Regions from separate parts of the Vogesella facilis genome, predicted to be linked through region 3. Evidence: riboswitches for the same ligand, from Rfam matches in the RefSeq annotation. Region 3 holds a riboswitch; each other region holds the start of a gene.

Region 1 (2,258 bases), on a different contig from region 3:
ATTGTCCGCCCGTTCCCGTATGTCTGCCCAGAATCCTGATTATCGCGGCCGTTTCGCTCCCAGCCCCACCGGCCTGCTGCATGCCGGCTCGCTGACCACGGCGGTCGGCAGTTACCTCGAGGCCCGCAGCCGCGGCGGACAATGGTTGCTGCGCATGGAAGACCTGGATCCGCCGCGCGAAATGCCGGGGGCTGCGGCCAACATCCTGTGCACGCTGCAGGCGTTCGGCTTCGAGTGGGACGGCGAAGTGGTGTACCAGAGCCAGCGCCACGCACTGTACCGCGCGGCGCTGGCGCAGCTGATCGCCCAGGGCGATGCCTACGGCTGCGGCTGCACGCGCAAGGAAATCGCGGAACATGGCCAACGTGGTGTCGACGGCATGGTCTACCCCGGCAGCTGCCGCCACGGCGTGGCGCCGGGGCGCACGCCGCGCGCCTGGCGGCTGCGGGTGCCGGACGCCGTGCTGGGCTTCGACGATCGCCTGCAAGGCCACTACGCGCAGCAATTGCAGCGCGACATCGGCGACTTCGTGCTGCTGCGCGCCGACGGCTTCTGGGCCTACCAGCTGGCGGTGGTGGTGGACGACATCGAGCAGGGCATCAGCGACATCGTGCGCGGCGCCGATCTGCTGGTGTCTACGCCGCGTCAGCTGTGGCTGCGGCAATGCCTGGGCGGCGCGGCGGTCAGCCACTGCCACCTGCCGCTGATGGTGAATGCCGCCGGCGAGAAACTCTCCAAGCAGACGCTGGCGCCGGCGATTACCCCGGCGCTGGCGGCGCAGGAACTGCGGCTGGCGCTGCTGCGCCTCGGCCACGCCGCGCCGGCCGAGGCGGGTAGCCTGGCCGAGCTGTGGCAGTGGGCGCACGGCCAGTGGTCGCTGTCGCGGGTGCCGGCCGGGCCGGTGACCATTACCTGAGTTGTTGCGCTACCAGCCACCGCGTCAGCCGTGGCTGGCACGCTAAGCGGTTGGCCGCAAAGCGAAATATCACGCCCGGCAGGCAAGGACTTGCCGCAAGTGCCTGAAAAATGGACAAAACCCGACTTGCCAAGCCGGCGGGGGGCGACGATAATCGCCGCATTCCGCAGGAGAGTGCAGCCGCAGGGCTGCCGCCGAAGGCGCAAGTGCACCCGCAATCGCTCAGGCAAAAGGACTGCAAGAATCGGATCGCAAGGTCCGTAGAATCTGGAGAGCGGCGCATATCGCGCCCACCGAAGGGGCTAACGGCGCAATGCCGGAAAATCTCAGGTGCAGGGACAGAGGGGTGTGAGCTAGCGGAAAAACTCACTCCGAGGACTTGCCCATGACGGCCCCGAAACGTACCCCCCTGTTTGATGCGCACATCGCCGCCAATGCAAAGATGGTCGACTTTGCCGGCTGGGAAATGCCCATCCATTACGGCTCGCAGCTGAAAGAACATGAAGTCGTGCGTAGTGACGCCGGCATGTTCGATGTGTCCCACATGACCGTGGTGGACATCACCGGCAGCGACGCCAAAGGCTGGCTGCAAAAGCTGATCGCCAACGACGTGTCCAAACTGGGCTTCGAAGGCAAGGCACTGTACTCCGGCATGCTCAACGAGCAAGGCGGCGTGGTGGACGACCTGATCGTGTACCTGGCGGCCAACGGTTACCGCATGGTGATCAACGCCGGTACCACCGAAAAAGACCTGGCATGGATGGACAAGCAGTCCGCCGGTTTCGACGTGGCACTGAACGTGCGCCGCGACCTGGCCATGCTGGCGGTGCAAGGTCCGCAAGCCATCGCCAAAGTCTGTGCGGTTAAGCCGGACTGGGCCGAAGCCATCCAGGGCCTGAAAGTGTTCCAGGGGCTGCCGTTCGGCGACTGGTTCGTCGCCCGCACCGGCTACACCGGTGAAGACGGCCTGGAAATCATGATTCCCGCTGCCGAAGCCATCACCTTCTTCAACCAGCTGCAAGCTGCCGGCGTAGCGCCGATCGGCCTGGGTGCCCGCGACACCCTGCGCCTGGAAGCCGGCATGAACCTGTACGGCCACGACATGGACGAAACCGTGTCGCCGCTGGAAGCCGGCATGGGCTGGACCATCGCCTGGAACCCGGAAGAGCGCGACTTCATCGGCCGCCAGGCACTGCAGGCGCAGAAGGCCGCCGGCGTGGCCATGAAGCAGGTCGGCCTGGTGCTGGAAGGCCGCGGCGTGCTGCGCGAAGGCCTGAAAGTGGTGGTGGACGGTGCCGAAGGCATCATCACCAGCGGCACCTTCTCGCCGACGCTGAAGCAT
Region 2 (2,258 bases), on a different contig from region 3:
CGCGCGACCCGCAGGCCGCCCTGCTGTGGTACCCGCCCAAACCAGCGACCGTACGCTGATTCGTCTGAGGTATGGCCTCCCTTCTGGCGCACCGTGTGGTGCGCTTTTTTTATTGGCGCCATCGGCAGGACAAAAAAAACGGCCCGCCAGTTGCGAGCCGTTTTTTCATATCCGAATATTTCAGCAGATGACTGCCAGATCTTCCTTCGACAGCCAGTCGCTGCCACCACGCGGCCAGGCCACCAGCACGCCGCGCGCCTTGTCGTAGGCCACCACGGTGCCGTCGAACTTCTTCACATAGCCATGCGGGGCGTAATTCACGCGCAGACCGGCTTCCAGTTGAGTGTTGTTGTTACGCAGCAGTGCCAGCAGGCTAGAGATAATGTATTTCATTTCAGCTTCCAATATGTTTTCAGTCATCAAACTATGCCGGAATTGTAGCGCCATCTTGTGCAATGCAACATCAAGATTGCGACATCAATGTTCGATACTGATCATATAAATGTATCTTTACGAATCCATTACAGTCGATAACGAAAACACCTCGCCGCCACACCATCGCCAGCGCCCGCCTCCCGCCGGCCAGGCAAACTGTCGCAAAAAAGCCGCATTTCTCATAAAAATCAAAATATTAGAATCGGCCACCCATGCTGCCGGCCGCCGCCGCCGCATTGCCATAGCCGACCGCTTTCATGCCATGACCGACGCAAATAGTGTGCTTTTCGCCGCCGCTGCGCGCCACGCCGCCACCGCGCTGCCGGGCGGTAAAAAAGCCACCGCCGGCATGCATTGACGCCCTTCCGGGTGCTCTCTAGATTGACTGACAGCCATGTCAGGCAGACAGGAGAGATCGCCCGGGTACGCACCCAGCGGCGGCGCCGAAGGGGAATCGCCCCGAAAACTCTCAGGCAAAAGAACTGTCCTGCCCAGGCTCTCTGGAGAGCAGATGCGCGCCCGCGCATCTCGCCGAAGGCAGCACGGCGCGTCAGCAGCACCACGCGCCCAATCTCTCAGGCACACGGACAGAGGGGGCAAACACGGTCGCCAGCGACCACCCACCCCGTTTATCGGGCTTGCGGCCAACGTTGGCCGCAGCCCACCCGTTTGGAGAGCGCCATGTTTACCCAGGATATGCAGATTGCCGGCTTCGACGACGCCCTGTGGGCCGCCATGCAGGCCGAAGACCAACGCCAGCAGGACCACATTGAGCTGATCGCCTCCGAGAACTACACCAGCCCGCGCGTGATGCAGGCCCAGGGCAGCCAGCTCACCAACAAGTATGCCGAGGGCTACCCCGGCAAGCGCTACTACGGCGGCTGCGAACATGTGGACGTAGTGGAGCAGCTGGCCATCGATCGCGCCAAGCAGCTGTTCGGCGCCGACTACGCCAACGTGCAGCCGCACTCCGGCAGCCAGGCCAACGCCGCCGTCTACATGGCGCTGCTGGAGCCGCACGACACCGTGCTCGGCATGAGCCTGGCCCACGGTGGCCACCTCACCCACGGCGCCAAGGTCAATTTCTCCGGCAAGATCTACCACGCGGTGCAGTACGGCCTGAACCCGGAAACCGGCGAGATCGACTACGACGAAGTGCAGCGCATGGCCAATGAATACCAGCCGAAGATGATCGTGGCCGGTTTCTCCGCCTACTCGCTGATCGTCGACTGGAAACGCATGCGCGAGATCGCCGACAGCATCGGCGCCTACCTGTTCGTGGACATGGCGCACGTGGCCGGCCTGGTGGCGGCCGGGCTGTACCCGAACCCGATTCCGCACGCCCACGTGGTGACCACCACCACCCACAAGACCCTGCGCGGCCCGCGCGGCGGCCTGATTCTGGCTGCAGCCAACCCGGAGCTGGAGAAGAAACTGAATTCGGTGGTGTTCCCCGGCATCCAGGGCGGCCCGCTGATGCACGTGATCGCCGCCAAGGCGGTGGCGTTCCAGGAGGCGCTGCAGCCGGAGTTCGTCGACTATCAAAAACAGGTGCTGACCAACGCTCGCGCCATGGTGGCGGTGTTCCAGGAGCGCGGCTACAGCATCGTGTCCGGCAAGACCGACGACCACCTGTTCCTGCTAAGCCTGATCGACAAGGGCCTGACCGGCAAGGCGGCCGACGCCGCGCTGGGCGCCGCCCACATCACCGTGAACAAGAACGCAGTGCCGAACGACCCGCAAAGCCCGTTCGTGACCAGCGGCATCCGCATCGGCACCCCGGCCATCACCAGCCGCGGTTTCAAGGAAACCGAAGCCCGCCA
Region 3 (2,258 bases):
GGCTCAGCAGGAACAGGTGGTCGTCGGTCTTGCCGGACACGATGCTGTAGCCGCGGTCCTGGAACACCTTCACCATGGCGCGGGCGTTGGCCAGCACCTGCTTCTGGTAGTCGACGAACTCCGGCTGCAGCGCTTCCTGGAATGCCACTGCCTTGGCGGCGATCACGTGCATCAGCGGGCCGCCCTGGATGCCGGGGAATACCACCGAGTTCAGCTTCTTCTCCAGCTCCGGGTTGGCCGCCGCCAGGATCAGGCCGCCACGCGGGCCGCGCAGGGTCTTGTGGGTGGTGGTGGTCACCACGTGGGCGTGCGGAATCGGGTTCGGGTACAGCCCGGCCGCCACCAGGCCGGCCACATGGGCCATGTCCACGAACAAATAGGCGCCGATGCTGTCGGCGATCTCGCTCATGCGTTTCCAGTCGACGATCAGCGAGTAGGCGGAGAAGCCGGCCACGATCATCTTCGGCTGGTATTCGTTGGCCATGCGCTGCACTTCGTCGTAGTCGATCTCGCCGGTTTCCGGGTTCAGGCCGTACTGCACCGCGTGGTAGATCTTGCCGGAGAAGTTGACCTTGGCGCCGTGGGTGAGGTGGCCGCCGTGGGCCAGGCTCATGCCGAGCACGGTGTCGTGCGGCTCCAAGAGCGCCATGTACACCGCAGCATTGGCCTGGCTGCCGGAATGCGGCTGCACGTTGGCGTAGTCGGCGCCGAACAGCTGCTTGGCGCGGTCGATGGCCAGTTGCTCCACCACGTCCACGTGTTCGCAGCCGCCGTAGTAGCGCTTGCCGGGGTAGCCCTCTGCATATTTGTTGGTGAGCTGGCTGCCCTGGGCCTGCATCACGCGCGGGCTGGTGTAGTTCTCGGAGGCGATCAGCTCGATGTGGTCCTGCTGGCGTTGGTCTTCGGCCTGCATGGCGGCCCACAGGGCGTCGTCGAAACCGGCAATCTGCATATCCTGGGTAAACATCGCGTATCTCCTGGTCGCCGGCGCAGGCGGCAAAAGGTTGGCCGCACCGCGCCTTGAATAAAACGGGCGGTGACGGGCGGACGGTCTGCTGGATGCGGCAGACAGATGGATGGGCGTCCGCCCGGTATCACCGGACGATGCCCCCTCTGTCCCTTTGCCTGAGAGATTGCGGCGCAGTGTGCACTGGCCATGCTGCCTTCGGCGAGGCCGCGCGGTTGCGGGCCTACTCTCCAGAGTGCCTGACCAGTGCAGTTCTTTTGCCTGAGAGTTTCTGGGGCGATTCCCCTTCGGCGCTGCCGCTGGACGCTTGTCCGGGCAGTCTCTCCTGCGCTGGTGGCGGCCAACCTTGCAATCGGCCGCGTGGCTTGGCGCAATCTAGAGAAGCTGGCCGAGGCTGTCAACGCATGTCGGACAGTATTCGATGTGCAGCTGCAGCAAGTTGTGTGGCTGCAGACGCAAAACGCCCCGCCGGGCGTTTGCGGTACCGGCGGGGCGGGGGATGCTGCGTCGCGTCAGACGCTGGCGGCGGTAAAGCGGCGGCGGTGATGCTGCGGCGTTTCGGCCTCGTCGACGATGGCCACCGCCAGATCGGCCACGCTGATGCCGGCCGGGGCGTCGCCGGCCATCAGCAGCTGGTCGCCGCCCAGCCGGTACTGGCCGCTGCGCTCGCCCGGCGCCAGCAGCGCGGGCGGCGACACGAAGGCCCAGTCCAGCTGCTGCTCGTCCTGCAGCTGCAGCAGCGCCTGGCGCGCGCCTTCGGCGCCTTCCTTGTATTCGGCGGGAAAGTGCGGGGTGTCGATCAGTTGCAGACCGGGCGCCACGTACAGGCTGCCGGCGCCGCCCACCTCGATGAAGCGCGCCACGCCGGCGGCCTTGACCCCGGCCACGATGGCGGCATGGCCCTGCAGGAACAGCTGGCGGATGTCGGCCTTGTCCCAGCCGGGGTTGAAGGCGCTGATCACCACGTCGTGGCCGGCCACGGCTGCGGCGATGCTGTCGGCGTCATAGGCATTGGCCGCCAGCACGGCAAGGTTGGCCGCAGCGCTAATGCGCTCAGGGCGGCTGACAATGGCGCTGACTTGATGGCCGCGGGCCAGGGCTTCCTGCTGGATGGCGCTGCCGACAAAGCCGCTGGCGCCGATAAGGGCAATCTTCATGCTGAACTCCTTCACGGGGGATGGAACATGAGTACATGGTAGTAAACGGCGCCCTGCTTGATAATCCATGCTATTTTTCATTCATTGTGAAGCAGGGCTACATAAATGGATGAACTGCGCAGCATGGCGGTGTT

The links. Region 3 has a riboswitch for glycine ahead of glyA (serine hydroxymethyltransferase). Riboswitches for the same ligand answer to the same signal wherever they lie in the genome.
Region 1: linked by a shared signal. The riboswitch ahead of gcvT (glycine cleavage system aminomethyltransferase GcvT) and the one ahead of glyA (serine hydroxymethyltransferase) in region 3 are both predicted to bind glycine.
Region 2: linked by a shared signal. The riboswitch ahead of glyA (serine hydroxymethyltransferase) and the one ahead of glyA (serine hydroxymethyltransferase) in region 3 are both predicted to bind glycine.

What each region holds. Positions count from the first base shown of each region.
Region 1 is NZ_JBHRXN010000036.1:448,517-450,774, reverse strand. It holds gene gluQRS (tRNA glutamyl-Q(34) synthetase GluQRS) at 20-916, shown strand; glycine riboswitch at 1,074-1,164, shown strand; glycine riboswitch at 1,174-1,268, shown strand; gene gcvT (glycine cleavage system aminomethyltransferase GcvT) at 1,302-2,258, shown strand, end outside.
Region 2 is NZ_JBHRXN010000009.1:25,129-27,386, reverse strand. It holds gene betA (choline dehydrogenase) at 1-59, shown strand, start outside; gene ACFOLG_RS02975 (hypothetical protein) at 181-393, opposite strand; gene ACFOLG_RS02970 (hypothetical protein) at 503-793, shown strand; glycine riboswitch at 832-930, shown strand; glycine riboswitch at 932-1,030, shown strand; gene glyA (serine hydroxymethyltransferase) at 1,117-2,258, shown strand, end outside.
Region 3 is NZ_JBHRXN010000026.1:7,586-9,843, forward strand. It holds gene glyA (serine hydroxymethyltransferase) at 1-967, opposite strand, end outside; glycine riboswitch at 1,110-1,205, opposite strand; glycine riboswitch at 1,207-1,305, opposite strand; gene ACFOLG_RS09030 (NAD(P)-dependent oxidoreductase) at 1,480-2,124, opposite strand; gene ACFOLG_RS09035 (LysR family transcriptional regulator) at 2,230-2,258, shown strand, end outside.